3 regions of the Comamonas testosteroni genome follow, and region 1 is predicted to be linked to each of the others. Evidence: predicted binding sites of a transcription regulator. Region 1 holds the regulator's gene; each other region holds the start of a gene.
What was found. The regulator FNR, encoded in region 1, switches genes on or off when oxygen is low (the NO sensors DNR and NnrR bind a similar motif). The targets are predictions, from matches to a motif close to TTGATNNNNATCAA.
Positions count from the first base shown of each region.

Region 2: the regulator FNR is predicted to act here: its motif matches at 2,083-2,096, upstream of F0P97_RS16840 (universal stress protein).
Region 3: the regulator FNR is predicted to act here: its motif matches at 3,136-3,149, upstream of adhP (alcohol dehydrogenase AdhP).

Region 1 covers NZ_CP043568.1:2,289,287-2,300,008, reverse strand. Annotated here, with positions in the region: gene F0P97_RS10500 (HD-GYP domain-containing protein) at 1-934, opposite strand, end outside; gene F0P97_RS10495 (sulfite exporter TauE/SafE family protein) at 1,045-1,758, opposite strand; gene hemN (oxygen-independent coproporphyrinogen III oxidase) at 1,762-3,144, opposite strand; gene fnr (fumarate/nitrate reduction transcriptional regulator Fnr) at 3,413-4,135, shown strand; gene F0P97_RS10480 (hypothetical protein) at 4,274-4,537, opposite strand; gene F0P97_RS10475 (FixH family protein) at 4,914-5,219, opposite strand; gene ccoG (cytochrome c oxidase accessory protein CcoG) at 5,346-6,788, opposite strand; gene ccoP (cytochrome-c oxidase, cbb3-type subunit III) at 6,871-7,782, opposite strand; gene F0P97_RS10460 (cbb3-type cytochrome oxidase subunit 3) at 7,810-7,947, opposite strand; gene ccoO (cytochrome-c oxidase, cbb3-type subunit II) at 7,966-8,598, opposite strand; gene ccoN (cytochrome-c oxidase, cbb3-type subunit I) at 8,618-10,054, opposite strand; gene ccoS (cbb3-type cytochrome oxidase assembly protein CcoS) at 10,118-10,255, opposite strand; gene F0P97_RS10440 (heavy metal translocating P-type ATPase) at 10,255-10,722, opposite strand, start outside.
Region 2 covers NZ_CP043568.1:3,649,232-3,659,953, reverse strand. Annotated here, with positions in the region: gene F0P97_RS16845 (metal-dependent hydrolase family protein) at 1-1,317, opposite strand, end outside; gene F0P97_RS16840 (universal stress protein) at 1,507-1,959, opposite strand; gene F0P97_RS16835 (FABP family protein) at 2,544-3,185, opposite strand; gene F0P97_RS16830 (DNA breaking-rejoining protein) at 3,270-3,674, opposite strand; gene F0P97_RS16825 (hypothetical protein) at 3,770-4,078, opposite strand; gene F0P97_RS16820 (hypothetical protein) at 4,097-4,483, opposite strand; gene F0P97_RS16815 (hypothetical protein) at 4,792-5,175, shown strand; gene F0P97_RS16810 (universal stress protein) at 5,482-5,943, opposite strand; gene F0P97_RS16805 (hypothetical protein) at 6,088-6,333, opposite strand; gene F0P97_RS16800 (hypothetical protein) at 6,753-7,175, opposite strand; gene lexA (transcriptional repressor LexA) at 7,345-8,016, opposite strand; gene F0P97_RS16790 (asparaginase) at 8,099-9,082, shown strand; gene adk (adenylate kinase) at 9,359-10,015, opposite strand; gene kdsB (3-deoxy-manno-octulosonate cytidylyltransferase) at 10,406-10,722, opposite strand, start outside.
Region 3 covers NZ_CP043568.1:5,324,297-5,335,018, forward strand. Annotated here, with positions in the region: gene queC (7-cyano-7-deazaguanine synthase QueC) at 1-155, opposite strand, end outside; gene F0P97_RS24520 (glutathione S-transferase family protein) at 271-951, shown strand; gene F0P97_RS24525 (multifunctional CCA addition/repair protein) at 1,011-2,273, shown strand; one part of gene F0P97_RS24530 (IS5 family transposase) at 2,310-2,731, opposite strand; one part of gene F0P97_RS24530 (IS5 family transposase) at 2,731-3,058, opposite strand; gene adhP (alcohol dehydrogenase AdhP) at 3,330-4,364, shown strand; gene trxC (thioredoxin TrxC) at 4,412-4,846, opposite strand; gene F0P97_RS24545 (DUF2905 domain-containing protein) at 4,967-5,167, opposite strand; gene F0P97_RS24550 (hypothetical protein) at 5,344-6,234, shown strand; gene F0P97_RS24555 (class I SAM-dependent methyltransferase) at 6,400-7,527, opposite strand; gene F0P97_RS24560 (SDR family oxidoreductase) at 7,537-8,322, shown strand; gene F0P97_RS24565 (dihydroneopterin aldolase) at 8,348-8,719, shown strand; gene ttcA (tRNA 2-thiocytidine(32) synthetase TtcA) at 8,713-9,708, shown strand; gene F0P97_RS24575 (DUF4136 domain-containing protein) at 9,792-10,517, shown strand; gene F0P97_RS24580 (DUF2501 domain-containing protein) at 10,621-10,722, shown strand, end outside.

The sequences.
Region 1 (10,722 bases):
TGAGCACATCGGGCGCATATCGCTGGCGATACTGTCCGTACAGTGCAGCCATGGCTTCATGGGGCGTCATTTCGTTGCCTTGCAGTGGCAGATTGCACAAGCGCTCAAAATTATTGACCAGCGCCAGGATCTGTCCGGCAATGTCCATGTCTTCGGCCAGCAAGCCAAGTGGAAAGCCTGACCCATCGGCCCATTCATGATGCTGGGCGATGGCCGTCGTGACGGAAGGGGGATAGCCCATGGATAGCGCCAGTGCCACCGACTCTCCGACATGGCGCGCATACACGGTCTCTCGCAGAGGCGTGCGGCCCGTGCCCTGATTCAGTGCATTGGCCGACGCGGAAATCTCAAGCCCTGGCTTGCCGATGTCATGCAACAGGGCTGCCGTGCCCAGATCCTTCAATATGTCATCGCACAGGCCCAGCGTCTTACCCAGCAGCAGGCTCAGTACAGAGACGTTGACACCATGAACGCCAAAGGTGGCGCCACCCGTATCCGCGAGCAGATGCAAACTCAGATCACGAGCCTGCGCCAGTTTGACGACTTGCTGCGCAACCAGCATATCCGTCGTTGTCCGCGCCTTCTCGGGGTTGGCTGGCAACAAGGCCTGCACGTCATCAAATACGGAAACCGCGCCCAGAAACCTGGATTGCACGCCCAAGATACTGTTGCGCCATGCATGCGCATCATTCTCAGGGGGGACAGGAGCGAGTTGAGGGTCTGCGGCCGGAGGCGCAGCCTCTGCTTCCAGATCGCTTCTGGATAGATCAACCTGAACTGCCTTGAGCTTCAAGGTCCTGAGTGTCTGCAACTGCTCTTCATTGACAATCTTGAAGCTGCTGACGGGAAACGGGTGGCGCAACCAGCCAGTCTCCAGATGGACATACATGCCAATTCGCAGTTGTCCGATATCAATAGCAACGAAACGATTCACTTTGAGCGCTACACACAAGATAAGACATTATTCCGCAGTTCCATGACTGCTCAAGCATGACTAGGGTCTGTTGGGATGCAAACTGCACCAACATTCCCTTCCTGTGTGACTTATCGGCACCAAAGGCTGGGTTTGTAGACCAGATCCATCCACAAAGCCCAACTCGCAACACCAATCAGCATCAGACCCGCAATTCTGGTGCCCCAGCGCGCCCGCAATGTATTGAGATGCGACTGCCCCAGTTGCCACAACCAGGGACCCGCCAGCAGCCACACTGCGCCGCCAACGGCAAAGGCTGTCATGGACAGAGCACCTTGCCAGACTCCGCCACTCAGCGCGGCCACCAGCACTGCCGAATACAGCAAGCCGCAAGGCATCAGGGCCCAGGCAAAGCCCGCGGCCAGACTCCCTCCTGGGGCGACGACCCAGGGCTGGACCCTGGTCCAGACAGAACGCCCCGCCTGCTCCAGCCACACCGGTTGTCGCGCCTGCACCACCATGGCCAGACCCCAGGCCATGACCGCGACATGCATCAGCGTCCACAGCTTCTGCAAGGCCGTTGTCTGGCTGGTCAGCCAGGCCAGACTCTCCATGGCCACGGCAGCCACTCCGCCCAGCAGGGCATAACCAGCAATGCGTCCCAGATGAAACAGACTGGTACGCAGCCATTGGCGTTTTTGCAGGCCGTGCAAGGCGATGACCTGGCCGTCGCTGGTAGGCCTTGCACCCGTCACAACGCTGCAGGGTGCAGCGCACATCACAAGACAATGGGGCCCACCCACGAGCCCCATGATCAAAGCAGTCCAGACCAGCGAAAACAACATGCGCTAGATGATGCGCGAAAAGCGCGCGCGGTTTCGGTCGGCCTGCAAATATCGATCAAACAGCATGGCTACTCCGCGCACAAAAAACCAGCCCAGGCCCGTGACCTTGAAGCCCTCGTCGGATAGCTGAACCAGGCCATTGCGCTGCATTTCCGCCAGTGCTGCCAGCTCCCGAGCAAAGTACTCGCGGAAATTGATCAGCCAGGCCTGCTCCATCGGCTCATACAGGACGGAGCCCTGACACATGATGGCCATGATGATGGCTCTGCGCACCAGATCGTCACGCGAGAGCGCCAATCCGCGCTGCACGGGCAGCATGCCGCCATCAATGGCGTCGTAATACTCTTCCAGGGTCTTGACGTTCTGGCTGTAGGTGGCGCCCACCTTGCCGATGGCCGATACGCCCAACGCAATCAGGTCGCAATCGGGCTGGGTGCTGTAGCCCTGGAAATTGCGATGCAGGCGCCCCTGGCGCTTGGCGACGGCCAGAGAGTCGTCGGGCAGCGCAAAGTGATCCATGCCCACATAGACATAGCCGCCATTCATGAAGGCATCAATTGCGCCGGAGAGCATGTTCAGCTTGTCCTGTCCCATGGGCAAGTCAGCGGATGCAATACGCCTTTGCGGCTTGAAGCGCTCAGGCAGATGCGCATAGGCATACAACGCAATGCGGTCGGGACGCAGCTCATTGACCTGGGCCAGCGTTCGCGCAAAAGACTCGGTTGTCTGCTTGGGCAGACCGTAGATCAGGTCCACATTGATGGAGACAAAGCCCAGACGGCGGGCCTCGGCCACCAACTCAAAGACTTGCTCGGCGGGCTGCTCCCGGTGCACCGCTTTCTGCACTGCGGGATCAAAATCCTGCACGCCAAAGCTCAGGCGATTGAAGCCCATGTCCTTGAGTGCCTTCAACCTCTCGTTGCTGACCGTGCGCGGATCGACCTCGATGGAATACTCGCCGGCTGGATCGAGCTTGAAATGCTCACGCATCAGAAGCATCAGCTGCCGCAGCTCGGCATCGCTGAAGAAGGTCGGCGTGCCGCCTCCCAGATGCAGCTGGCTTACCAACTGGCCTTTACCGCAATGCTCGGTATGCATGGCCAGTTCACGGCTCAGATAATCCAGATACTCGGCAGCCTTCTCATGATGCTTGGTCACGATCTTGTTGCAGGCGCAGTAATAGCAAAGCGACTCGCAAAACGGCACATGCACATAAACGGACAGGGGCAAGGCACGTGAGCCCGAATGCGTCTTGCGCTGTTTCAATGCCAGGATATAGTCATCTGCACCAAAAGCCTCAACAAAACGGTCGGCTGTTGGGAATGATGTGTAGCGTGGGCCGGGGATATCAAAGCGGCTCAGCAACTCAGGCGTGACTGCGGTCATAACTGGGAGTTAGGGTGCGCCCACACTCTGTATAGAGCAGATTTCAATGGAAATCAGATCCTGAAAATCATGCCCGAAATAGGCAAAAGCGCATGTTTTTGAACGAATACGGGCAATGTGCCCCAAGGCAATCACCCTGTCCTTGATGAAAATCAAGAGACATCAAGGCGAGTGCTGCGACAATTTGATCCATCTCATCTTCAACCACGAGGTCAACGACCGGCGCGACTCTCCACTCTGTGTCTGTCTGCGCCGTTGCTAAAAGCCCATGAATCTTCAGACCATCAAAGCATCCTGCTCCAACTGCAATCTGCGTGAACTGTGCATGCCCATGGGCCTGGACGATGAACAAATGGAGCGTATTGACGAGATTGTGGCCACGCGCCGCAAGGTCAAGCGCGGCGGGCTGCTATTTCGCAATGGAGAAGAGTTCACCTCGCTGTACGCCATTCGCACCGGCTTCTTCAAGACCAGCGTGGCCACTGAAGACGGACGCGACCAGGTCACAGGCTTTCAGATGGCCGGCGAGATCATTGGCCTGGACGGCATCGTCAACGACCACCACACCTGCGATGCCGTGGCCCTGGAAGATGCCGAAGTCTGCATCATGCCTTTCGACAAGCTCGAGCAGCTCTCGCGCGAAGTCACGGCGCTGCAAAATCATGTGCACAAGGTCATGAGCCGCGAAATCGTGCGCGAGCATGGCGTAATGCTGCTGCTGGGCAGCATGCGCGCCGAAGAGCGTCTGGCAGCCTTTGTGCTGAACCTGGTGCAGCGTCTGTCGGCACGCGGCTTTTCGAAGTCGGAGTTGGTGCTGCGCATGACGCGTGAAGAAATCGGCAGCTATCTGGGCCTCAAGCTGGAGACCGTGAGCCGCACCTTCTCCAAGTTCGCCGAGGAAGGCATCATCGAAGTCAGACAGCGCCATCTGCGCATTCTGGATACCGATGCGCTCAAGCGCATCGTCAACAGCCAGCAATGCCAGGGCTAAGTTCAGACAGCGGGCTTTTTTGATGGCAGCGAATGCCTGCCAGAAGCTTCCCGCCGCCGAGGCCGCCGGCACAGAGAGCGACCAAGCACCATCCGGGGCCGCCACCGGCCCCGAAACTGCGGCCCTGTGCGCAGCGCTTCACTCGACCAGGGGCTCCGAGACTATGCCCTGGTTCAGATCGCTGGCCGAACGCCCCAACATGACAGTCATCAGTCCGCTGGCCACGGCGACCGCCCAGAAGGCAAAAAAGGCCAGGGTGTAAATGGCATTGCGCGACCATTCCAGAGGCGAGCCCAGCCAGTGCATGTCCAGCGGGTCCACAAAGGCAAATACCACCATTTCCATGATTGCCGCGGCCAGAAAAGCCGGCCAGACAATCCACATCCAGCGTCGAGCATCCATCGCGATTCTCCTTGGCCTGTGGTTTTGAACCCATTTTGCACAATTGCCATGACCTTCCCTGCCATACCAAGGGCATGCACTCAGATAGGAAACCCTGAACCGCTATTATTTAAAGAGCTTCCAGTGCATTCTTTGTATTGACTTAAGGTCAATATCTATCTGAAATAAGCTTTGATAAAGCGCTATGCGCTCCTGATATTGAACCCGCCCGGCCATCCTTTGCCGGTTTTTGAGCACTGCAGACAACCGTCCGACTCTGCGGTCGACCAAGACATAGAGCTCCGCCACGACCGGCCGTGCTCCAGAAAAGTCTGCAACCATAGGCGTAAAAAAAGGCCGCGGAAGCGGCCTTGAGGATGATGCGTTGAAATCGCAGTCAGCGATCCAGCGGATGATCCTTGGCTGGCGTCGCGGCATGGTTGCGCCCCGTCACTGCCGGCGCCAGGCTTTTTTCACTTTCGCTCAGGCGCTGGTTGATTTCCATGCCATGGCGGTAGTAGTCAGGGTCAATCACGGGATCGGGCCTGCTCATTGCGATGTATGCGGTGACAAAGCCGGCAATCACCACGATCACCGGGCCGGCGATGATGAGCCAGACATGGGCAAACTTCCACCAGGGCTTGCCGTCCTCAGGGTGGATGATCTTGGCCGTTTGCGAGACCTTGGCTTGTGCTGCCAACATGATGAAACCTCTTTCCAAAATTCTGACCACCCAGGCACGCATGGCAGGGTGGCATCAATTGTTGCCGATTGGCGGTGCCCTTGTCCGGCCTCCGTGATGGCTCATGAAGACCGGCAAGACTTGGCATTAACGCGGCACCAGGAACACCGTCTTTTCGGAAATACGCCCTGCTCCGGCAGTCACTGCATCCACATTGAAGTGTACGGGGTGCGAGCCGGGAGTGGCTGAGCCATACGGAATCTGCAGCCGCACCGCAATGCCACGTGTCTCTGCAGGGCCAACGCTCACTTCCTGATCGGATGCGACCTCCAGATTCTCCAGGCCCTCGGCGCTGATACGGTAGCGCTGCTCGGACTCGGTGGCGTTCATGATCTGCAGACGGTAGACGTTCTCCAGCTTGCCGCCCGCCACGATGCGCGAAAGCGCGGCACGGTCGCGAATCACGTCGACCTTGAGCGGCTCGCGCAGCACCAGACTGGCGATCATGGCGGCGCTGAGGGCTACCAGCACGGCCGAGTAGATCAGCACGCGCGGACGGAAAATGCGGCGAATCACCTGCACCTGCTTCCAGGCCTTGGCCACGGCATTCTGAGTGGTCAACCGGATCAGGCCACGCGGATACTCCATCTTGTCCATCACGGAGTTGCAGGCATCGATGCACAGACCGCAGCCGATGCACTCATACTGCAGCCCCTTGCGGATGTCGATGCCCACAGGGCAGACCTGAACGCAAAGCTTGCAATCTATGCAGTCCCCCAGGCCTTGTGCCTTGTAGTCAACGTCTTTCTTGCGCGGGCCGCGCGCTTCACCACGCTGGGCGTCGTAGCTGACGATCATGGTGTCCTTGTCGAACATGGCGCTCTGGAAGCGTGCATAGGGGCACATGTACTTGCAGACCTGCTCGCGCATATAGCCGGCATTGCCGTAGGTTGCGAACCCGTAGAACGCCACCCAGAAAATCTGCCAGCCGCCCTGGAAGGCCATCAGCTCCACACCCAGTTCACGGATGGGCACGAAGTAGCCGACAAAGGTGAAGCCTGTCCAAAGAGACAGAACGATCCAGAGAAACTGCTTGAGCGACTTCTTCCAGATTTTCTCGAAGGTCCAACCATGCTTGTCGATACGCATGCGGGCACTGCGATCGCCTTCGACCTTGCTCTCGATCCACATGAAGATCTCGGTGTAGACCGTCTGCGGACAGGAGAAGCCACACCACAGACGCCCGGCCACGGCGGTAAACAGGAACAGCCCCAGCGCGCTGATGATCAGCAGCCCCGTCAGATAGATGAAGTCCTGCGGATACAGCACCAGTCCGAACAGATAGAAGCGCCGCGCCCCGAGGTCGAACAGCACCATCTGGCGCTCACCCCACTGCAGCCAGGGCAGACCGTAGAAGACGATCTGGGTCAGGAACACCATGATCCAGCGCCAGCGCGAGAAGACGCCGCTGATGGCGCGCGAGTACACCTTCTGTTCGGAGGCGAACATGGGCATATATTCCTGACCGCCGTCCACAGGCTCAGCCGTGATCGGAATGACTTTGCGAGGTTTCTCCGGATCGCAGGGCATCGCAGTTCCTTAATATTTTTGTAATTACTGAAAATTCAAATGCGAAAAAGGCGGTGCCTCGGCACCGCCTTCATCACCCGTCTTACTTCCGGGCGCTTGCGTTGGACAGCCCCCAGACATAGGAAGCCAGCACCGCGATCTGCGCCTCGGTCAGCTTGTCCTTCTGAGCAGGCATCTCGTTCATCTTGCCATGGTTGACCATGTCGACAATGACGGACTCGCCCCAGCCATGCAGCCAGATGTCATCGGTCAGGTTGGGTGCGCCAAGCGCCTGGTTACCCTTGCCGTCCATGCCGTGGCAAGCCGCGCAGGCCACGAACTTGGACTTGCCCTGCGAAGCCTTGACGGCATCGTGGGGGCTGCCCGACAGGCTCAGCACATAGTGCGCCACATTGCGCACATCTTCCGCCGAGCCCACGGCTGCCGCCATGGGAGGCATCACGCCGATGCGGCCGTTGGTGATGGTTTCCTTGATCTTGTCGGGCGTGCCGCCATGCAGCCAGTCACCGTCGCCCAGATTGGGGAAGCTCTTGCTGCCGCGCGCATCGGAGCCGTGGCATTGCGCGCAGTTGTTCATGAACAGACGCTCGCCGATGGCCATGGCCTGGGGGTCCTTGGCCATTTCTTCGGTGGGCATGCTGACGAACTTGGCGTACATGGGCTCCAGGTCGACACGGGCCTTCTCCATTTCCTTGTCATAGGCACCATACTGGGTCCAGTCCAGCTCGCCCTTGAAGGAACCCAGACCTGGATAGGCCACCAGATAGGCCAGGCTGAAGACCACGGTGATCACGAACAGCCCCATCCACCACTTGGGCATGGGGTTGTTGAGCTCGCGCAGGTCTTCGTCCCAGACGTGACCGGTGGTGTTGTCCGTGGAAGGAACGACCTTGCGGCGCGCCACCAGCACCAGCAGCAAGAAGCAGCCGAGGATGCCGATCAGCGAAACGGCCGCGATATACACGGACCAGAAGTTGTTAAAGAAGTCGCTCATGGGATGTTCTCGTTGTAGTGATCAGACTCAGTCTTCCAGGAATGGAACCTGAGCTGCCTCGTCAAAACGGGCCTGGTTGCGGCGGGCATACGCCCACCACCAGATACCCACGAAGCACGCCAGCGATGCCAGTGTGGCCAGAACACGCATGGTGGTGATATCCATTTTCCAGTCCCTCCTCTGTTACTTGACGGCGCGACCCAGGACCTGCAGATAGGCAATCACTGCCTCCATCTCGGTCTTGTCCTTGACTTCGGCCTGAGCACCAGCGATCTCCGCATCGGTGTAGGGCACGCCCACCTTGCGCAGCGCGCTCATGCGCGTTGCCACGGCCGTGTCATCCACCTTGTTGGCTTCCAGCCAGGAGTAAGCAGGCATGTTGGACTCGGGCACCACATCACGCGGGTTGTTCAGGTGGATGCGATGCCATTCGTCGCTGTACTTGCCGCCCACACGGTGCAGGTCGGGGCCGGTGCGCTTGGAGCCCCACTGGAAGGGGTGGTCGTACACGAACTCGCCCGCCACCGAGTAGTGGCCGTAGCGCATGGTCTCGGCGCGGAAGGGACGGATCATCTGCGAGTGGCAGTTGTAGCAACCCTCGCGCAGATAGACGTCGCGTCCCATCAGCTGCAGCGGCGTGTAGGGCTTGAGACCCGCCACGGCTTCGGTCGTGGACTTCTGGAAGAACAGCGGCACGATTTCCACCAGGCCACCAATGGTCAGCACGAACAGCGTCAGCGCGATCAGCAAAAAGTTGCTGGTCTCGATCTTCTCGTGCGAAAAGCTCTTGGGAGCTGCGTTATTTTGATCAGACATTGCTTTTGCTCCTCAATGCTCAGGCGTGAGCCACCACGGCAGGCACTGCCACCTTGACGGAACGGCCGGCCATTGCGGTCTTCCAGGTGTTCCATGCCATCACCAGCATGCCGCCCAGATACAGCAGACCGCCAGTCACGCGAATCACATAGAAGGGATAGGTCGCCTTCACGCTTTCCACGAAGGTGTAGGTCAGCGTGCCGTCGGGGTTGACGGCGCGCCACATCAGGCCCTGCATCACACCGGCAATCCACATTGCGGCGATGTACAGCACGATGCCGATGGTCGCCATCCAGAAGTGCAGCTCGATCGCGGGCACGGAGTGCATTTTTTCGCGGCCGAAGAGGCGGGGAATCAGGTAGTACAGAGAGCCCATGGTGATCAGACCCACCCAGCCCAGAGCGCCGGAGTGCACGTGGCCCACGGTCCAGTCGGTGTAGTGGCTCAGCGCGTTGACGGTCTTGATGGCCATCATCGGGCCTTCGAAGGTGGACATGCCGTAGAACGACAGGGACACGATCAGGAAACGCAGGATGGGGTCGTCACGCAGCTTGTGCCAGGCACCCGACAGCGTCATGATGCCGTTGATCATGCCGCCCCAGCTGGGAGCCAGCAGGATCAGCGAGAACACCATGCCCAGCGACTGGGCCCAGTCGGGCAGCGCGGTGTAGTGCAGGTGGTGAGGACCGGCCCACATATAGGTGAAGATCAGTGCCCAGAAGTGCACGATCGACAGGCGGTACGAGTACACGGGACGACCGGCCTGCTTGGGGATGAAGTAATACATCATGCCCAGGAAGCCGGCGGTCAGGAAGAAGCCCACGGCGTTGTGGCCATACCACCACTGGACCATGGCGTCTTGCACGCCGGCATAGGCCGAGTAGCTCTTCATCCAGCCTGCAGGAATGGAGACGTTGTTGACCACGTGCAGCAAGGCCACGGCCAGGATAAAGGCACCGAAGAACCAGTTGGCCACATAGATATGCTTGACCTTGCGGATGCCGATGGTGCCGAAGAACACGATGGCATAGGACACCCAGGTCACGGTGATCAACAGGTCGATGGGCCATTCCAGTTCGGCATATTCCTTGCCCTGGGTGTATCCCAGGGGCAGGCTGATGGCCGCAGCCACGATGACCAGTTGCCAGGCCCAGAAGGTCAGGCTGGCCAGCTTGGGCATGAACAGTTTGGTCTGGCAGGTGCGTTGCACCACGTAGTAGCTGGTGGCGAACAAGGCCGAGCCACCAAAGGCGAAGATCACGGCATTGGTATGCAGCGGGCGCAGACGTCCGTAGCTCAGCCAGGGAATGCCGAAGTTGAGTTCCGGCCAGGCCAGCTGGGACGCGATAAACACGCCCACTGCCATACCTACCACCCCCCATACCACGGCCATGATAGAGAACTGTCTTACGACGGTGTCGTCGTAATAGACAGCATTGTTATTTGTTGCTTCCATCGGGCACCTCTTAGATTTCTTGCAAAGTGTTCACTGGTTTCTCATTGGGCTCGTTGAGCCACATCAATCGTCGCGAAGAATGCGCTCGCCTTCCTGTTCCACGCTCTCGAACTGGCCCCGGTACACGGCCCACCACAGGGCAGCCACAATGGCCATGACCAGAACAACCGACAGCGGAATCAATACATACAGAATGTCCATCAATGGCCTCCTTGAATCAGTGGCATGACGGTGCCCCGCAGCGCAAGGTGCGCGGGGGCGGACGCGTTGCTATCAGCAGCCTGCAGCGGCAACGCACGTGCAAGACGAGCTGCGTTGGCGACGACCAGCAAGGAGCTCAGCGCCATGCCGAGCCCTGCCAGCCAGGCAGGCATCCAGCCCACGAGGGCCAGAGGAATAGAGATCGCGTTATAGGCTGCTGCCCAGCCCAGGTTCTGGCGCACCACGGACAGGGTCCGTCGGGCCAGCAACAGGCTTTGCAACACTAACTCCAGGCTGTCTCCCAGTACCACGAAGTCTGCTCGCGATTGTGCCAGCGGCACTGCTCTACCAAAAGCAAAAGAGACATGCGCTCCGGCTAAAACTGGGCCGTCATTCAGGCCGTCGCCCACCATGGCAACTTTATGCCCTGCTGCCTGTGCCGCCTGCATGGCTGCCAGCTTGTCCTG
Region 2 (10,722 bases), 1.4 Mb from region 1:
GCGCTCGCCCGACAGGGCCAGCAGTTCGCCGTTGGTGCCTGTGGCCTGCTTCAGCAGCGTCATCGGGTCGTAAAAGCGCGTCAGCTTGGCCAGTTGCTTGCCTTGTGTGACAGTGCCCCTGGGGCTGAACAGAATGTCCGTGCCCCAGCCCGTCTTGATGCCGTACTTCTGCGCCATCTCATAGGCGCGCACCGTGCCCTGGGCCACGCGCGACTGGCTCTCGCGGCGCACCGCATCGGTGTAGGGGTTGGCGTCCTCGTCCTGCAGAAACGGCTGCAGGCTCCACCACACGCCCTCGTCGCGCATCATGCGCACGCTTTCCTCGTCGGCCAACTGGCCGTGTTCGATGCTCTTCACGCCCGCCTTGATGGCCCGCTTGATGCCTTTGGGCGTGTAAACATGCGACATTACATAGGTGTTCCAGTCTGCGGCGGCTTCCACGCCGGCGCGCAGCTCCTTCTCGGTGAACTGGGTGCTGTCCAGCGGGTCGTACAGCGATGCCACGCCGCCGCCTGCCAGCATCTTGATTTGCGATGCCCCCAGCATCAACTGCTCGCGCACGCGGCGCAGCACCTCGGCCTCGCCGTCCGCAATCATGGACACGCCGGTTTGCTCCACCATGCTCAGCGGCTCGTTCGCTGCACGTGGAATATCGCTGCGAAGGCGGAAGTCGCCATGGCCCGAGGTCTGAGAAATCATCGCCCCGCTCGGATAGATGCGCGGGCCCGGGATCATGCCCTCGTCGATCGCGCGCTTGAGCGCAAAGGCGGGGCCGCCCGCGTCGCGAACCGCAGTGAAGCCGCGCATCAGCGTGCGCTGCGCCTCTTGTGCGGCGGAGATGTACAGATAGCCCAGATCTGCCGTCATGGCCGTCATTTGCGGCACGGCCGCCAGCATGGTGTGCCAGTGCGTATCGATCATGCCCGGCATCACCAGCTTGCCCTGGCAGTCGATCACTTGCGCACCTTCTACCTTCTCGCCGGCAGAGGGCAGGGCGGCAATCAGCTTGCCCTGGATCAGCACCTGCACGCCTTGGCGCACCGACTTGCCCGTACCGTCAAACAGGCGCAGATTGGTCAGCAACACGGGGCGGTCGGCCTGCTGGGGCGTGCCGCCGGCACCGGGCTCGGCCGCATGCAGGCCTACAAACGGAGCCATCGTCGCTGCCACACCACCGACAAACATGCGGCGCGACATATCGCTCATCACCCGCTCATGCAGCAACTGGCACACCACGCTGCCGCAGGTGCAGGCTCTGGGGCGAATCGGGCCGGTCTGCCACGTCAGGCCGGCATCGGTTGCGATTGCGTGACTCATCTGCTTTTCCCTTTTTTCAAAATGAACAAGAGACGCCGCTGCCGGCGTGACAAATGGAACCAAAGGCTCACAATTTGATGCACCGATGCTACACGACGATCGGCCATGAAAAAGCGCCCCACCGCACGAGGGCGATGGGGCGCTGTTTGTATTATGAGAGCGGCCGGGAAGTGGCTGCGCCGCAGTCAATCAGGCTTGAACCGGGCGATGCACCAGAACCGGAATGCTGCTGTTGACCAGTACGCGCTGGGTCTCGCTGCCCAGCAAAATGCCGGCAATGCCCTTGCGGCCGTGTGATGCCATGCAGATCAGATCGCAGTTACCCTCCTGCGCCTGCTTGATGATGGCCTGATTGATGGAGATATTCGTTACCCGCACCGTCTGGCAGGCCACGCCCTCGGTCTTGGCAATGTCCAGGGCAGCTTGCAACACCTGATCTGCTTCCTTCTGGGCGCTCTTGTCGAACTCTGCAGAGTTGTAGGCGATCAGCGCCTCGGCTCCGTAAATCATGGCTGCGTAATCCGGCATCACATACAGCGCCGTCACCTGTGCGCCTTGTTCCTTGGCCAGTTGTATGCCCGCGCGCAGCGCGGCCTCAGAGAGCTTAGAGCCGTCCGTAGGAATCAAAATGTGCTTGAACATATCCAGCCTCCTTGCGCATAGGTGCGCGTCTTGTTGCCAAATCAATTCGATCGATCACTGAACTCATACTCACACTCCAGGGCTGCTAATGCAACACCTTGAAATGAGTATTCAGACGGTTTCTTGATGGAAATCAAATTCATGAAGTCGCAGATAAAAGCCGCCTAAAGCCCTTATCCATAAAGCGTTAGAAGCTATCAAAAGCAGACTAACCGAAGGTCATGCGCAGCATTCCCTGCGGCTGTTGCCGGTCGGCAGGCTGTCGAAGGAGGCCTGCCTGAGCTCGGTCACGATCGGCTGTACATGGCGCAGGGTGGGCGACCGCAATTCAGGTTCGGCAAATGGCTGCTATGCGCTCATCTGTGAGCATTGCCCTGTATCAAGGTCTTGAACGCAGTGCGCCGCAGCCTTCGCGACCAGATTGAGGGCATCCATACAGGCCAGTTTGAAGGCAAGCGCCTTCTTGCACATAAGGGCCATGACCAGCAGCGTAAGGCCATCGCGGGCCATGCGGTAGTCAAGGAGCGTGCAACCTGTGGAGCCAGCGAATTCGGCCGGGGCATGGAGTCCTTGGATGGCGCTAATCAGATTTCAACTGCAGCCCTTGCCGTGGGGTTGGGAGTTGGCTCGCCAATCTTGTGCAAGGTGTTGCGGTCGGTATGGGCAAAGGGCTCGCTGCGGCCGGGGATGGTCAGCGTGGTTTCTTGCTCATACGACCATGTGCCGTCCGAGTGCTTGGTGACGGTGATGGTATAGGCGTCGGTTCTGAATGCGTGCTCCAGAAAGGGGTTGCTGGAGATGCCGTTGACGGTGGAGCCGCGCTCGGCCCTGAGGGTGAAGCTGGTAGCGTCGGCCGTGGTCTTGCCCGTGGCCATGGCGGTCTGCCCGCGCGGGATGGTCAGGGTCTGGATGATGTTGCCGGTGGCAGGCTCCCACAGCCAGTAACCGACCTGGTCGTGAAAGGTTTCCACGTCGTCGGGCTTGACGATGCGCGTGTGGTAGCGCAGGCCATAGAAGAGCTGCGGCCCGTTGGTTTGCGCATCGATGGGCTGGCATTCCATATGCTCGATAAAGGCCTGCTTCTCGGGGCCGTCAGCCTTGGGGTTGATGTCCAGGCCGCGCTTGCCGGTCCAGATGCCGGCCATGCCGGTGAGGGGACCGAGGTTGGCCAGGGTATTCACATCGGGCGTGGGCTCGGTGTAGATGTCTTTGGGAAAGTTTTCCATATCGTGTCACGGGCTTTCACTTTGAATCTGTTGAAACCAGTTTACAAGCTACGGACTGAGGTGCTCTTGACGGCCGTCAGGCCGTCAGGTGCTTTCTTCGGTGGTGAGCGTAAAGCGTGCGCTTTCGCCGCGCAGGGCTGCTTCACGCGTGAGGAAGATCAGCACACGGTAGCTGGCACCACGCTCGATGCGGAAGGTGCAGATGTTGTTGTTGGCCGAGCCTTGGCATAGAGGCTGGGCAGAGCCGTCCTTGAAGACGTTCATCTGGCTGGATGGGTTGTTGGTGTTGAGCGTGACGGTCATGCGCTGGAAGGGCCGAGTTTCGAGCCCGTATTGCACGATACCGTTGCCCGTGATCTGGCCGCTGTAGGAGTTGGTGTAGCCGCCCGGGGTTGTAAAGGCGGCCTGTGCCATGGAGCTGCTGCTGAGATGTAGCGTCATGAGACTGAGCAGGGCAGCAGTTGCAAGCATCGGTTGGAAGCGGGTCATGCAACTCTCCTGAATGTGTTGGGCAGGATGGCGCTCCTGGCGCAGCGACGGGTGTCTATGCCGACAGCCGGGCCTCCATCCACCACCGCCGCGCCCTAGCGGCAGGAGACATTGCGCCAACTGAATTTGCCGTCGTTGAAGAACTCTGTCCATACCGACATGATGGGAGCTTGGCGGTAAGAGAACGTAATCTGGTTAGGGATCTTTGGTCCCAGTGCGGCAGGCTGTCCATCCTTGTCGAAGACCTTGACGATGTAGAGCGTGACGCCTCCATCCTCGTCTGTGTGCAGGACTACCCGGTAGTCCTTGGTGAAGAGATCCCAGTCGAATTGCTTGGTCACATACGTGTGCAGACGGACAAAAGCGCGGTTCGCGTTCTTGGCGGCAGGATTAACTTTTCTCATGACGAAACTCCCTGTTGCTCAACGACTTGCCGCAGGACCTGCGAGCTGACATTTCATTGCATTTGACTGATGTTGTATCAAGAGGATGTAAGGAAGTATGTAGGCACTTACAGATCGTGCCAATGGATAGGACAGATCTGATGTGTGAGCTTCTTTGAAGCGCCGAGGAGGTGCTTTGCCGGTGCCGCTGTCATCTTTTCTTGATGAAGTGGCCGTGCTAAGTAACTGAGTGAAAAGATAGATTTTTTTAATGAAATCTATCCTGAGCCGGTATGGGCTTGAGGGTAAAAATTGCCTGATGATGACAATTTTTAGAGAGGCGCATTGAATTTCCGGATGGCGATGCTCTAGGCCTGAGTCATCGAAAGCAGGGCTGAAACGCCTTGCCTGAATTTCAACAAGCAAGTCACCGGTAGGTACTCACGAAATACTTGGCAATGCGGTGGCTGAGCAGTTGGCAAGCGTCCCGGAGCCAGCTTATCCAATCCTGAGATATGTCATCGTGCAGGCTCAGGGTTCACCGTGGCTCTGGCCAGTCTCGCGTTGCCAGTTGTCTCTCAGGTCAGTCATCAAGCAGTGTTAAACCCTGAACCTTTTGGTGATGTAGATTTTGTTTCTGCTGCACTTTTCGGTAAATTGGGCGTAGGAAAATTCTGATTTTGATGTGCAAGCGGCGATCTGGCCCGATGCACTACTGAATTCAAAAAAAGCCCATGTCCCACCACCTGCAATACACTTTTGCCTCCCGTCTAGATGCCTGGATCAGGCATATGAAGCTGGCCAAGCCTTGCCATACGCAGCAGATGGCTTATGAGCTGGTGATCGACAGCTGGGTGCAAACCAATGCAGAGCTTGGTGCTTCGCAGGAATTTTTGAAGGCCTTGCGCCGGCGTCGGCTGTGCGAGGAGCATGGCTGGCGGGGGGTGAATACGAGCGTTGCGCACTGGGATCTGGATGATGAACACACTGTGCGGATCTATCTGCACGAAGACGGCTCCATCGTGGTGCAGCAAATGGACTCGCAGAATCTCCAGATTCTGTTCACCTTGCCTGGGCATCGTGAGCGATTGGGAGAAGTATCGGAGCGATGTGCCTAGCAGCCAAAAAAATGCCCGCGCAAGGCGGGCAAGTTTCGGGGTCCTCTCGATCCGGTTCTGCAGCTCACACAGTCAATGCATTTGAATAGTTGGCAGAGGCGTTACTTTGGCCTCAATCGCCGTTTATCGCTCTTGCACTGTTGCTGACGCGTTTGAACGGTTGACAGGTTGCCCCATCGGGTGCGGCCAGCAACTTCTGACTTGCGGGCCTGCATTTTGCAGCCATGACTTGCAAGTCGCTTGTGCCCGCCTTGTATCGAGGCGAGCGTGCGACAGGCAGGACTGCCATTCGATATTTCTGGCTCCTTAATGTTTGCCGGTTGAGGCAGGCCGGTGTACCAGCACCGGGACATGGCTGTGGGTCAGAACGCGCTGGGTTTCGCTGCCCAGCAAAATTCCGCCGATACCTTTGCGACCGTGTGAAGCCATGCAAATCAGGTCGCATTGCAATTCCTGCGCCTGCTGAACAATGGCTTGGTAAACAGAGGCGTGGGTGACTCGCACAAAGTTGCAGGGTACGCCTTCAGGTCTGGCAATCTGGTCAACGAACTGCAAAGCCGCATCTGCATCGCTGTTGGCACTGCGCTCGAACTCTGCGCTGTTGTAAGTCAGCAGTGCGTCTGCGCCGTAGATGATGGCGCGGTAATCGGGCATGACATACAGGCCGGTCACCTTGGCGCCTTGTTCACGCGCAAGCAGAACGCCAGCACGCACGGCAGCCTCTGACAGTTTGGTGCCATCGGTGGGAATGAGCAGGTGCTTGAACATGTTCAACCTCCTGATGCCGGAAGATGTGCCTGGAAATCAATTTATTCCAATACCTGGAGCCGCGCAATGCCTAGTTTTTGAATGCAGCAGAGTTGCAGACAGGAGGTAAGACTCTGTAACAAGGGGCGGTCTCGTCGAATCGTCTCATTCCTCGGGCGAAGGAGGAACGCGATTGAGGATTTCGCCAGTGGCCTCTATCTCGAACTGCTGTGGATTGAGCCAGTTGACCTCCTGGTGATCGGCAGTTTCAAAGTAAATGGCAGACGGGCGTATGGAGACGCCATGCGGCATGTCGATCTCATCAAAACTCTGATAGACCAGAATCAGGCGCAGGTCTCCATTGGCGTCTTTGGCCTGTATGTGCTGCAAGAGCTTGCGGTAGGCACTCATAAGACGCCCTCGTTGACATGTGTATATGAATGTTTCCACTGTCGAAGAGGTGCCGCAATACCCTGATCCGGGTATCTGTTCTGACGGATATTCGTGCCTGACAAGGAGTTTAGAAGGCTGCGAGGCTTGTGCAAAATGCGCTCCGGCGGGCAGGGGCAGGCAGAGCATCAGCAAATAATTTACATGGCGATCCAGATCGTTCGGCGCCAATACTGAGGGTCTGTTTTGGCGACATCGAGTTTTTCGCCTATGCACTGTTGGCAGCGTTGTCTGGCGCCATATCTGCCGGCCGATGGGCCAAGAGCGTTGCGATGGCTTCTTGTTGGATGCATATGGAAGCCCTGTTACATTGCCTGCAGGCCTATTTCGGGTCGGGTTCGGGGCTGCATAAGTGCAGGCAGGCAAACCTCATTGTGCTTTCAGACTTGCGGGGCCGTTTGCTCATGGAGTGCCATACGCTCCAGCGCGGCGCAGACATCGGCCATGCGTCCGCAGATCAGCAGGCATTCGGGTTGCCTGCGCGGTTCTCGCTGCACGATTTTGAGAAGTCGTGGAGAAGCTGCTTGTGTCGACTGGTCGATTATTGGCGATTGAAGCTCTGGGGTCGCAGCAAAGGCCTGCGGGCGAAGTGTATTGCTGCCGAGGCGACTGCGGCCGCGGTTGGCGCGCATGACAGGGATGCCGATCTGCTTCGCCATTGGACGATTGGCAGTGAAGGATACGGGCTCTGCAGCGGCTTCGCTTGCGTCATCGGAGCTGAAGTTCGGATTGGGCGACAGCGTGGCAGGCAGGCCTTTCATGGTCAGGCGTGTCAAAGCCTGCAGTGATGTGGCGAATCCCATTTGGCAACTCCTTTTGATGACCTCGCGGCATGGATAAGGGCAGGATTGCGTTCTTTCGGCAAAGCTCCGCCCAGGGCGAAGCTCAACGGCTTCGCGCCTACCACCTGGGCTTGAGAGGGAAGGAGGCTCGGTGCCTCGGCTGCATAGACGGAGGGACGCCGTCTGCCCGTTACATGAACATGCTGTTGCGGATAAGGCCTACGGCCAGGCCTTCGATGGCGAACGGCTCTTCAGGATCGACGTGAATGATCTTGTAGTCTGGGTTCTCGGGTAGCAGCTCGATGCCCTGAGGCGTGCGCTTGAAGCGCTTGACGGTCACGTCGTCACCGAGGCGGGCCACCACAATCTGGCCGTTGCGCGCTTCATGCGTAGCCTGTACCGCGAGCAGGTCGCCGTCCATGATGCCCGCGTCACGCATGGACATCCCGCGGACCTTGAGCAGGTAATCGGGCTTGGCGGCAAACAGGCTGGGCTCGACCGAATAGCTCTGATCGATATGTTCCTGGGCCAGAATAGGCGAGCCGGCAGCGACGCGGCCGACCAGGGGAAGCACCAGCGGGGCCAGGGCCGTGAGCGGCAGCGCAAAGCTGGCGCCGCGTGCCGCATTGATGGTGCGCACGGTATCGGCGCGCAGGCGAATGCCGCGCGATGTGCCGCTGACCAGATCTATGACGCCCTTGCGTGCCAGTGCCTGCAAATGCTCTTCTGCAGCATTGGCCGACTTGAAGCCAAAGGTGCTGGCAATCTCGGCCCGGGTAGGGGGCGCACCCGTGCGAGCGATGGTGGACTGGATGAGGTCCAGAATCTGCTGCTGGCGGGGAGTGAGCTTGGGGTGGTCCATGGGCATTCCTTGATCGATCGATGATGAATACTGTGTGTTCATCCAGTACCTGTATTTTTAATCAGTTTGAAGAGGACTGCAAGTGGAACGTGACAAAAATATCGTCATCCTGGGCACCGGTGGCACGATTGCCGGAGTTGCCGAGCAGGCTGGCACCAGTGTGGGCTACCGTGCGGCCCAGCTGGGCGTGGCTCAGCTGCTGCAGGCCGTGCCGGACCTGGAAGGCGTTGCTGCGGCGTCGCTGCAGGCGGAGCAGCTGGCGCAGCTGGACAGCAAGGATATGGATCACGCGACCTGGCATGCACTCGCGCTGCGATGTGCCGAGCTGCTCGCGCGTGATGATGTGAGCGGTATTGTCATCACCCACGGCACCGACACCCTGGAGGAAACCGCCTGGTTTCTGCAATGTGTTCTGCACCCGGCAAAGCCCGTGGTGCTGACCTGCGCCATGCGCCCGGCGACAGCGATTTCGGCCGACGGCCCTGGCAATCTGCGCGATGCCGTGGCCTGTGCGGCCGACACGCAGGCTGCTGGCCGCGGTGTGCTTGCCGTGGTGGCGGGTCGGGTGTTCAGTGCACGCCAGGTGCGCAAGGTGCATCCCTACCGTGTGGATGCCTTTGATGGCAGTGGCGCCGGCCCGCAGGGCTGGGTGGAGGAGGGGCGGCTGCGCTGGGCAACGGGCGGCCTGCCCCGGGTCGTTGCGGCCAGCTCCACTGCAATCGCTTTACCGCCCGCAGATCACTGGCCCCTGGTGGAGCTGCTTCATAGCCATGCGGGCTGCAGCAGCGCCGTGGCGCTGGCGGTGATGCAGGCCTGGAATTCGGCAGGCGTGCGTGCCGTGGTGGTGGTCGGCACGGGCAATGGCACTATCCATGAGGCGCTGGGGCCAGCCCTGGACTGGGCGCAGGCGCAGGGCATGGCTTTGCGCATCACGACCCGGTGCGAGGAGGGGCAGGTGGTGCATGCCGAGGGAGCGCGAGATAGCCTTATGAGCAGCCTGCCGGCGGCCAAGGCCAGAATCAGCCTGATGCTGGAGCTGATGGGCTGGCCTCGCGCATTAGGTTGATGCTCTTATTATGAGAGCTGCTGGCCTTCATTGATACAGAGTATTTATGCTGTTTGGGTCTGAAATCCAATGAGTGTAGGCGCAGGCAGCTATGAATATTGATGGCTCCAATGCCATCCTCGGTGCAGCTTTTTCGCACCGGACTGATGTCGGCCGGAAGGGCGGGAGCACGAGCTTCAAGAACAAAAAAGGCCGGTGAGGACACCGGCCTTTTTTGCCCAGAGATGCCTGGCCGCGAAAAGGCGGCAAGGCTCCACGCGCGAGTGATCTGGGCGATCAGGAAGCCAGAGCGGCCAGAGCGCGCTCGGTGATTTCTTCAACGCTGCCTGTGCCGCTGATGGCACGGTACTTGGGGGCCGCTGCTGCATCGGCCTTGGCCCAGTTGCTGTAGTAGTCCACCAGGGGACGTGTCTGGCTGCTGTAGACGTCCAGGCGCTTCTTGACGGTTTCTTCCTTGTCGTCTTCGCGCTGCACCAGGTCTTCACCGGTCACGTCGTCCTTGCCTTCCACCTTGGGAGGGTTGAACTTGACGTGGTAGGTGCGGCCCGAGGCGGGGTGGCTGCGGCGGCCGCTCATGCGTTCAATGATGGCGTCGAAGGGCACATCGATTTCCAGCACATAGTCCAGCTTCACGCCGGCAGCCTTCATGGCATCGGCCTGGGGAATGGTGCGGGGGAAGCCGTCAAACAGGAAACCCTTGGCGCAGTCCGGCTGAGCAATGCGTTCCTTGACCAGGTTGATGATCAGATCGTCGCTGACCAGCTGGCCGGCGTCCATCACGGCCTTGGCTTGCAGACCCAGAGGGGTGCCAGCCTTGACGGCCGCGCGCAGCATGTCGCCCGTGGAGATTTGAGGGATACCGTACTTTTGGCAAATAAAGGCCGCCTGAGTGCCTTTGCCGGCGCCGGGTGCACCCAACAAAATCAGTTTCATGGAAATCCTTGAGGAGAGTAGAAATTCTTGCTGGCCCAGGCAGACGGGTGGTCGTCCGTAGTCCCCAGGCCGTATTTTTTCGCGGGCAAGGATAGCACGCACAAGACCAACACAGGCTTACACAATTCAGTCAAGGCTGTCACAAGTGCGGCCAATTGAAGGCATGTATCCGCTGCAAACGCGATTGCTGTAGTTGTAATCCAGGTGCCGAAGCCGTTACATATGCTATTCGGACTATGCGGAAAGTATAGCGATCAGCGCTTTCCTGGACTGGCCCAGGGCCCTTTAGGACTGCGCGCGCGGACTGCGCAGCTGCCGGCTTGATGCGTGAGCAGTCCTGGATGAAGACAGCCTGCGCACCGGTGTCGCCAAAGTGCGCAGGTCTTTTTTTCAACCAGCGAAAACGGCGCGCACGCGCTCCAGATCTTCGGGTGTGTCGACGCCGGCACCCGGTGCATCGGGCGTGATATGCACGGCAATGCGGTGGCCGTGCCAGAGGGCGCGCAACTGCTCCAGCTGCTCCATGGCTTCGGTGGGGGCGGGCGAGAGTTGCGGGAACTCGCGCAGAAAACCGGCCTTGTAGCTGTAGATGCCAATATGGCGCAGCGGTGTGAAACCTGGGTGACCGGCCTTGGGGGCCGCCGTCTGCCACCAGGCTTCATCGCCGTGGTCGCGTGAACAGGGGATGGGTGCGCGGCTGAAATAGC
Region 3 (10,722 bases), 2.9 Mb from region 1:
CCCAGCGTCTCCACACGCTCGAACATGGCCAGGGCCTGGGCCAGGCAGGTGGTCGAGTCCTGGCCGCCCGAGAACAGCACCAGCGCGCCCTTGTGGTGACCGGCCCCGGCCACCTGAGCGGCCGGGCTTGCAGAAGAAATCGAAGTATTTGCCATAGTGCTGCAATTACATCATCCGCCGCGCCGCCCAGGCGTGACTGGGGAATCAAAACACACAGACCGCCAGGCCCAAGCTTGATAAGCTGCTCGGCAAATCACACAGGAGTCCGCCATGAAGCTCTATATCGGCAACAAGAATTACTCGTCCTGGTCCATGCGCCCCTGGGTGCTGATGCGCCAAAGCGGCATCAGCTTCGAAGAGCTCACACTGCGCTTTGACAGCTTTGCGCCCGACTCCAGCTTCAAGCTGCAGGCGCTGGCACTCGCACCCACCGGCAAGGTGCCACTGCTGGTCGATGAGGGACTGATCATCTGGGACAGCCTGGCCATCTGCGAATACCTGGCCGAGCGTTTTCCGGAAAAGCATCTATGGCCGCAGACCGTGGCCCAGCGCGCCCGCGCACGCAGTCTGGTGGCGCAGATGCACAGCGGCTTCGGTGCGCTGCGCAGCCTCTGCCCCATGAATATCGAAGCCCAGCTGCAGGAGACGGGCGCCCGGCTCTGGGCCGAGCATGCCGATCTGCGCAGCGATGTCCAGCAGCTCGAAGAACTCTGGACCCCGCTGCTGAGTATCGCCAGCGGCCCCATGCTGTTCGGCCAGTTCAGCATTGCCGACGCCTTTTTTGCGCCGGTCTGCATGCGCATCAACAGCTACGGCCTGCCGACCTCGGCCCCGGTACGCGCCTATATACAGCGCATCACCCAGCTGCCCGCCACCCAGGAATGGATTCAGGCGGCTCTGGCCGAGCAGGACTTTCTGCAGTTCGAAGAGCCTTATCGCCAGCAGCGCTGAGTCCGTAATCCCGCAATCGCGGTATCTGCACGCCGGCTCGCAGCCACTACCATTGCAGCATGAGTGAATTCAAGGTTTTCAAGGTAGGCGGCGCAGTGCGCGATGCATTGCTGGGCCTGCCCGTCAACGATACGGACTGGGTGGTGGTCGGCGCCACGCCGGAGCAGATGAGCGCGCGCGGCTTCGTGCCCGTGGGGCGCGACTTTCCGGTGTTTCTGCACCCCCAGACCCATGAGGAATATGCGCTGGCGCGCACCGAGCGCAAGAACGGCATGGGCTATCGCGGCTTTGTGGTCCACACCGCCGCCGATGTGACGCTGGAAGAAGACCTGGCGCGGCGTGATCTCACCATCAACTCCATCGCCGCTCCCGCAGACTGGACAGGCAACGGCGACCTCAAAGACCTGGTGGATCCCTACCACGGCCAGCAGGATCTCAAGGATCGCGTACTGCGCCATGTGACCGATGCCTTCCGCGAAGACCCGGTACGCATTCTGCGTCTGGCCCGCTTTGCGGCGCGCTTCACCGATTTCTCCGTTGCGCCCGAGACCATGGAGCTCATGCGCGAGATGGTGGCGGCCGGCGAGGTCGATGCCCTGGTGCCCGAGCGCGTGTGGCAGGAAATCAGCCGCGGCCTGTTGGAGCCACAGCCCTCGCGCATGTTCGACATGCTTCGCGAATGCGGAGCTCTGGCCCGGCTGCTGCCCGAACTCGACAAGCTCTGGGGCGTGCCCCAGCGCGCCGAATACCACCCCGAGATCGACTGCGGCATACATGCCATGATGGTGCTGGACATGTCGGCCCGCTTGCAGGCACCGCTGTCCGTGCGTTTTGCCTGCCTCTGCCATGACTTCGGCAAGGGCAGCACGCCGGCCGATGTGCTGCCCCGCCATATCGGCCACGAACAGCGCAGCGCCCGCCTGCTGCTGCAGGTCTGCGAGCGCTGGCGCGTGCCCAACGACTGCAAGGAGCTGGCCGAGGTCGTGGCGCGCGAGCATGGCAACATCCACCGCAGCCACGAACTCAATGCCGCCGCCCTGCTGCGCCTGCTCGAGCGCTGCGATGCCATACGCAAGCCCCAGCGCTTCGAGGAAGCACTGCAGGCCTGCGAATGCGACGCGCGCGGACGCCAGGGCTTTGAAGAGGCTGCCTATCCGCAGCGCCAGCGCCTGGGCAATGCCCTGAAGGCGGCGCTTGCCGTGGAAACCGGTCCGGTCGCCCAGGCCGCAGCGCAGCGCGGCCTCAAGGGCAAGGCCATTGGCGACGCAGTGAGCAAGGCGCGCGAGCAGGCGATTGCCGCCTATCTGGAAAGTGGTACCTAGCAGTCCGCGCACCGAGGTGCTAGGACGTGTTGAGATTTAACGTGAATTGATCACAGCCGATGCCAGCGTGATGACAGCAGCGAAGCTGCTGTCTGTCTTGTCGCTGCGCATTGCAATGCGCTTGAACTCCTTGAGCTTGCAAAAGAAGTTCTCGATCAAGTGCCGCCACTTGTAGACCTCTATATCAATCTGCAAGGGCGCTCGACGATTGGCCTTTTGTGCAATCACCACTTGGCAACCCTGTGCCAGCAAGTGTTGCTTCAGCCAGTCTGCGTCAAACGCTTTGTCGGCCAGCAATGTCCGCAGGTCTATGCCTTCGAGCAGCTGTTCTACACCTTGAAGATCATGCCGTTGGCCTGGCAGCAACACAAATCGGATCAAGTTTCCAAGGGCATCCGTCAGCGCCAATATCTTGGTGGTCAAACCACCTCGACTGCGACCTATGGCCTGGCTCGCAGACCCCCTTTTGCACCCTGTCCATGCCTGTGCACTCGCACAATCGTTGCATCCACCATCACGTATTCCATGTCCGGTTGATCGCTGACCGCGTCAAACAGCTTTTGAAAGACATCAGCTTTGACCCAGTCGCGAAACCGTTTGAAGACGGTGTTCCACTTGCCAAATTCAGGCGGCAGATCTCGCCAAGGGCTACCTGTACGCGCAACCCAAAGCACTGCTTCCAAGAACAGTCGATTGTTGGAGCCACTGCGTCCTCGATCCCCAATCTTCCCTAAACACAATGGGCTCATACGAGCCCATTGTTCATCTGTCAAAACGTATCGCATCACAGCGCGATTGTGACGCCACCCCGGAAGGTAAAAATCAAATCTCAACAGACCCTAGCGACAGGGATGGGCGCGGCTTGAGTTAAGTCAAAGAAGGTAAGCTGCAGCCATTGCACAGTACGAGATGGCCGCGACGGTTCGCTCCGCCAGGGCCATGCAGCGGGTCACGAAACCGGCTGCAACACCCATGCCATACCGGCATGGTTCTTTGACAGGCAAGTGTCCGGCCTACAGGTCTGGGCCTTGCCTTCTACTTCAAGGAGGTGCTCTGATGTCCTTACCCCAGACCATGAAAGCCGCCGTGGTGCGTTCCTTCGGGAAGCCGCTCACGATTGAAGAAATGCCGGTGCCCCGACCGACAGACGATCAGATCCTGGTCAAGATCGCTGCTTCCGGCGTCTGCCATACCGATCTGCATGCGGCCGAAGGCGACTGGCCCGTCAAGCCTCATCCGCCCTTCATTCCCGGCCATGAGGGCGTGGGCCATGTGGCTGCGGTGGGCAAGAACGTCAAGCATGTCAAGGAAGGTGATCGCGTGGGCGTGCCCTGGCTGCACAGCGCCTGCGGCTTCTGCCGCCACTGCATAGGCGGCTGGGAAACCTTGTGCGAATCTCAGACCAATACCGGCTATTCGGTCAACGGCGGCTTTGCCGATTACGCACTGGCCGACCCCAACTATGTGGGCCATCTGCCGTCGAATGTGGGTTTTGTCGATATCGCTCCCGTGCTCTGCGCCGGGGTCACGGTGTACAAGGGCCTGAAAGTCACCGACGCCAAGCCCGGCGACTGGGTGGTGATTTCGGGCATCGGCGGTCTGGGCCATATGGCCGTGCAATATGCCAAGGCCATGGGCTTCAACGTCGCGGCCGTCGACATCGATGACAGCAAGCTCGCTCTGGCACGTCAGCTGGGCGCCACCGTCACCGTCAACGCCATGAATACCGACCCGGCGGCCTATCTGCAAAGAGAGATCGAAGGTGCCCATGGCGTGCTGGTCACCGCCGTGTCCCCCAAGGCTTTCGAGCAGGCGCTGGGCATGGTGCGCCGCGGGGGCACGATTTCGCTCAACGGCCTGCCGCCCGGCGACTTTCCGCTGCCGATCTTCTCCATGGTGCTCAAGGGCATCACGGTACGCGGCTCCATCGTCGGCACGCGCCTGGACCTGCAGGAGTCGCTGGACTTTGCTGCTCAGGGCAAGGTCAAGGCCACCGTATCCACCGACAAGCTGGAAAACATCAACGACATCTTTGCCCGCATGCACGAAGGCAAGATCGAAGGCCGCGTGGTGCTGGACATCGCCGCCTGAGAGTCCGACCGGCCCCTAGCCGGGGCCGGCTCCCGCGAAACCGCCGCTCAGATCACCGAACGCACCCAGCGCACGATCTCCGAGGCCGGCAGGGCCCCGGAGATGCGGGCCAGTTCCCGGCCTTCCTTGAAGATCACCATGGTCGGAATGCTGCGTATGCCCAGCGGTGCTGCGGCCTGTGGATAAGCCTCGGTATCGAGCTTGGCCAGCTGCGCCTGCCCCGCCAGTTGCTGGGCCGCCTGGGCAAAGGCCGGAGCCATCATGCGGCAGGGGCCGCACCAGGGAGCCCAGAAATCCACGACCACGGGCAACTGGCTGCGCCCGGTGTGCCGGGCAAAGCTGTCGTTGTCCAGGGCCACGGGCTCGCCCGTCACCAGCGCCTGATGGCAGTTGCCGCAATCGGGCTGATTGCCCAGCTGGTCGCTGGCGATGCGATTGGTGGTGTGGCAATGAGGGCAGACGTAGTGCAGGGATTCGGACACAGGGGCAACCTTTCTTTGGCAATGCCTGACGGTGCCAGCAGGCACTGCTCGGGCTCAGGTCGTATGTGCAGCCAAAGCCTGCAGATTCAAGTCGGCCCGCCTCAAAACGTGTTTACGTTCTCAGAGCTTCACAAAGCGGGCAATCAGCGCCGCCACCACGCTGAGCAGCACGGTGCTGGCCACGGGCAGAAAGAATTCCTTGCCGAACAGCCTAAAGCGGAAGTCGCCGGGCAGACGCCCCAGCCCTATGCGCTGCAGCCAGCCGTGCAGCCCGTTGACGAGCAACAGGGCCAGAAAAATGACGATCAACCAGCGAATCATGGTGCGAAGTGTACGAGCTGCAGGCTCGCAGCGTGGCGCCTGGCCTGCTCAACGGCGTCACAGCGCGGACATAAAGCCGACCTAAATTGCAACAGTCCGAACGGGAACGGCTTCAAAAACAACATGCAGAGATGCACGCCCGTTTTTCAGCCCCTTTACGACTAAAGACGCATTTCATGCAAAACCCATCCCGGCTTTCCCTGGCACCCACTGTTGCGCTGGCTCTGGCCTTGAGTGCATGCAGCACATCGCCCACTACGACGGCAAACAGCAGCAAGATCGACAACAGCGCACTGGCGAGCACCCAGTTCCGCCAGCATCAGACCACCTATGGGCTGGTGTACCGGCTGCCGGCTGACGCCATGGCCATCATGGACAGCCAGGTCACCCCGGTGGTCAGCGAGCAGTTGCACAAGCTCAAGCTCACGCAAGAAGCCAATACCTTCAATCTGCCCCATATCACCGTAGTGCACATCCACAGTGCAGATCCCGGGACTCCGCAGAAAATGCTGATGGCCCTGCCCGCATTGCCTCCCGTGCTCAAGGACGTGCAGCTCAAGACCTTCTACACCACGGAAGCGGCCAAGGGAGCTGGCAAGCCCTGGTGGCTGGATCTGGGTGTGGTCAAGTCGGGGGCGGCCTATACGTCCATGATGGATTTCAATACCCGCGCCACCACGGCCATGGCTCCGCTGCGAGACGGTCCGCTGCCGCGCGTCACCGGCCCGGTCTATGCCAGGATGAGCGATTCCGCCAAGACCATGGTGCAGACCGCAGGCGTGAGCGGCATCAATCAGCTGCAGAACGACAAGCTGGTCAGCAGCCACAATCCGCACAACACCCTGGTTTATAGCGAAACGCCTTTCACCCCCGAAATCGAACGCGCCATGAACGACACCACCTCTCGTCTCAATCGCGTTTTGCCTGCAGGCTTCACCACCACGCTCGATACGCTGTCTGTGGTGGAGTTGAGCTTTTCCGGCAATGTGCTGCGCGAGATCTATCGCATCAACCTGTCCGACGGCAAAGCCTATGACGTGCGCAACGGCAGCCCGGTCAGCCGCTGATCGCAAAACACAAAGGTTTCAAGCCTCCAGCCCAGAAAAAATAAGCGCCAGTAGCTATCAATTTGATAAAAACTGGCGCACTCCAAGCCAGAGACAACAAGCAAGCGCCGCCGCGCAGCGAGGTTCTCGTCCCCCTTGGGGGAAGCGGCGCAGCCGCTCAGGGGGTTACAACCGATATGTGCGGTCGCCCTGCACAAAGCCCAGCGGCGTCCAGGGCTCCACGCCCTTGGACAGGGCAACGACCTTGAACAGCTCACCCATCTCGTGCTCCATGACCAGCTTGGAGGCCATGGAGCGGGCCTTGATGCCGGCAGCATCGAGCCTGGGCGCAAGTCCGCAGTTGATGAGAAAGTGCGCCTGGTTGGTATAGCCCAGCACGTCGAAGCCCGCATCCTGGGCCGCCACGGCCGTGCCCGTGAAATTGACGTGTGCCGTGATGTCCTTGAGGCCGACCAGCACCAGCGGATCGTTGTCCACCTGATGCTGGTAATGGCAGACCAGGGTCCCCATATGGCGCTGCTCGTGGTAGTACTCGCTCTCGCCGAAGCCGTAATCGATGAAGAAGGCGGCACCGCGAACCAGACGCTCGCCCAGGGTGTGGATAAATGCCTCGCCCTGGCGGTGGATTTCGGTCAGGAAATCATGCGGGCCGCCGATATCCACAGGCGGGCGCAGTTCGGTGGGACGGTCCTCCCAGGCAAAGGCCGCTTCATCGCCGTCACCGCCAAGCACCACGCCGCGCTCATGCCATTGGCCCCTGGTGCGCTGCAACAGCTGCACCGGCATCGCATCCAGCACCTCGTTGCCGATGATCACGCCTTCCATGGCCTCGGGCAGTGCATCCACCCAGCGCACCAGATGCTCGTACCTGGCCAGCGCCAGTTTCTGGCGCGCGCGCAGCGTGCCCGATAGATCGACGATGGTGTAGCGCTCGGGCAACGCGCCCTGAGCCGCCAGCTCATCAAGGATCTGCAGCGCCAGCGCGCCCGTGCCGGCGCCGAACTCCCAGATCTCGCGGGTATTCGTTTTTTGTAGCGCTTCCCGCAACTGGGACGCCACCAGTTGGCCAAAAATAGGTGAAATTTCAGGCGCCGTCACAAAGTCACTGCCCGACTCCGGCATGGCGCCGAACTTGGCCGTTTCGTTGGCGTAATAGCCCAGGCCCGGCGCATAGAGCGCCAGCTCCATGAAGCGGTCGAAAGGCAGCCAGCCGCCCACGGCAGCAATCTCCTTGGCAATGCGGGATTGCAAGGCGCTCGTTAAACTTGAGGGTTCTGTCGTCACAACCCGCATTTTCCACGAATGTCCTCACCCGCCCAACCACGCACAGTATTGGTGACCGGTTCCGCCCGTCGCCTTGGTCGTGACATGGCCCTGGCCCTGGCCCGCGCGGGCTGGCAAGTGGCTGTGCACTATCGCGATTCCCACGAGCAAGCCATGCAGACCGTGGCTTCCTGCGCGCAGTTGTCGGGTGACAGCGCGGCTTTTGACGCGGACTTCTTTGACGAGGACTCGGTGCGCTCGCTGGTGCCGCGTGTGGTGGAGCGCTTTGGCCGCATCGACGCCGTGGTCAATAACGCCTCGCTGTTCGAACATGACGATGCCCAGAGCTTCAGCTATGTGGCGCTGGAAGCGCATCTGCGCAGCAACACGGGCGCGCCCATATTGCTGTCCCAGGCTCTGCACGCCCATGTGCAGGAGCGCGTGGCGGCAGGCGAAGAGTCCGCCCAGGGCGTCGTGGTCAATGTGCTGGACCAGAAGCTCTGGAACCAGAACCCCGATTTCCTGAGCTACACCCTCTCCAAGGCGGCTCTGGAAGCCGCCAACACCATGCTGGCCCTGGCGCTGGCTCCGCGCGTGCGCGTGGTGGGAGTGGCGCCGGGCCTGACGCTGACCAGCCATATGCTGAGCCAGGAAAAATTCGAGGCCCTGCACGCCATGAGCCCGCTGGGACGCTCCTCCTCGCCCGAGGACATTGCCGCCGCCGTGTGCTTTGCACTGGAAAACCGATCCATGACGGGCACCACCATGCTGGTGGACGGCGGCCAACATTTACAGCGCTTCGAGCGCGATTTTTCGATGATGTGAGCCCACCGAGGCCGCACCCTTTTCCATGACTTCCACTTCCGGACAACAGATTCTCACGCTCACCGGCCTGCGCTTTGATGCCAGCCTGGGGATTCTTGCGCATGAGAAACAAGAGCCTCAGCCGATCCAGGTCGACGCCGAACTCAACCTCGGCCCCCAGCCCCTGGCTCCGCGCGATGACGACATCCTCCATGTGCTGGACTACCGCAAGGTGCGCCAGATCATCATCGACGAATGCACCTCCGAGCATGTGAACCTGCTCGAGAGCCTGATCGGCAAGCTGGCCCAGCGCCTGCTGCAGCTGCCCGGCGTGCGCGGCGTGCGTGTGAAAATTGCGAAGCTGGAAATTTTTGACGACTGCGAAGTAGCCATTCGCATCGAAACCGGACAATGGTGAACCCCATGAATGCAGTAAACGACAACCCCTGGATTGCCGAAGAGGCAGAAGCCGCCGATGCTGCGGCCGCAGAGAACGCCAACGGCGACGAAGCCGCCAAGCCCGGCAAGATCAAGATCGAACGCGAACAGATCAAGCTCGAGAAGCGCCTGTGCCGCGAAGTGGGCAAGGCCATCCTCGACTACAACATGATCGAGGAAGGCGACAAGGTCATGGTCTGCATGTCCGGCGGCAAGGACAGCTACACCCTGCTCGACATTCTGCGCAAGCTGCAAAAGCGTGCACCCGTGAAGTTCGACATCGTGGCCGTGAACCTGGACCAGAAGCAGCCCGGCTTCCCCGAGCACGTGCTGCCCGAGTACTTCCAGAGCATCGGTGTGGACTACCACATCGAGAACCAGGACACCTACAGCGTCGTCAAGCGCGTCGTGCCCGAAGGCAAGACCACCTGTGGTCTGTGCTCGCGCCTGCGCCGCGCCATCTTGTACAAGGTGGCCGACCAGCTGGGCTGCACCAAGGTGGCCCTGGGCCATCACCGCGACGACATCGTGCAGACCATGATGCTCAATATGTTCTACGGCGGCCGCATGAAGGGCATGCCGCCCAAGCTGGTCAGCGACGACGGCAAGCATGTGGTGATCCGTCCCCTGTGCTATGTGCCCGAGAAGGACACGACGCGCTGGGCCCAGTACCAGAACTTCCCCATCATTCCCTGCAACCTCTGCGGCAGCCAGGACGGCCTGCAGCGCGTGGCCGTGGGCAATATGCTGCGCGAGTGGGACAAGAAGTTCCCCGGCCGCATAGAGAGCATGTTCCGCGCCATGGGCAATATCGTGACCACGCACATGATGGACCCCCAGCTGCACGACTTCAGGAACGCCAAGGCCACGGGCATTGCCGATCCCAACGGCGACATGGCCTTTGACCATGAAGAGCTGCCAACCATGGCAGCCCTGCCCGGCGGAGTACAAGTGGTACAACTGTCCTGAGCGGACTTTTGAACTAAAACCGGACCCTGCTGTCCAATCAAAGGCCCATTCCATGGGCCTTTGTCGTTTTCAGAGAAATCATCATGAACCTGCGCAAAACCTCCTTACGCTGGATCGGCCTTGTGGCCCTGACTGCGACGGCACTGCTGGCCGGCTGCAGCACGGTGCGCGAGGTCAACAGCACGGTGCAGAGCTTTTCCGCACTGAACACCATCCCCGTGCCAGCCACCTACCGGCTGGAGACCCTGCCCTCGCAGCAAGGCCAGCTGAACTTCGCGGCCGTGGAAGCCCAGGCCCAGCATGCGCTGGCCCGCGTCGGCCTGACGCGCGATGATTCGCGCGCCAGCCTGGTGGTGCAGATCAGCGCCCTGGCCCGCTATGCGCGCGACTGGGCCAGCTGGCCCTATTACGACCCCTACTGGGGCCCGCGCTGGGGCTGGGGCATGAGCTACGGCCGCGGTTTCGGCTGGGGCTTTGGCGGCAGCATGATGTTCAACGAACCGCCGCTGGAGTATTACCGCGCCGTGAGCATCGTCATGCGCGACATCAAGACCCAGCAGATCGTCTACGAAACCTCGGCCCAGCGCCAGGATGTGTGGACCGACGACCCGGCCATCTTCGGCATTTTGTTTGATGCGGCGCTGACGGGCTTCCCCAAGCCGCCGCAGGGCCCGCGCAATGTGCGCACCGTCATCCAGCCACCGGCAGCTCAGCCGGCCAGCGGCACGCCTGCAGCACCCGCGCAGCCCGCCACACCGGCCACACCGGCCACGCCAGCCACCCCGGCCAACGCGGCACCGGCACGTTGATTTGCAATCTTCAACAGTTGCCGGGCCTGCCGCGTGCTAACGTGCTGCTCGGCTTTAACCGGGGCCTCCTGCCTGGGCCCTCGCCATGAAAAGGATGACTGTCATGAAGAAACTTGCTCTCTCCACCCTGCTTTGCGCCACAGTGGCCGCGGGCTCCTTCAGCGCCCATGCCAGCGGCCTCGGCGATGCCTTGCGCGGCCAGTTG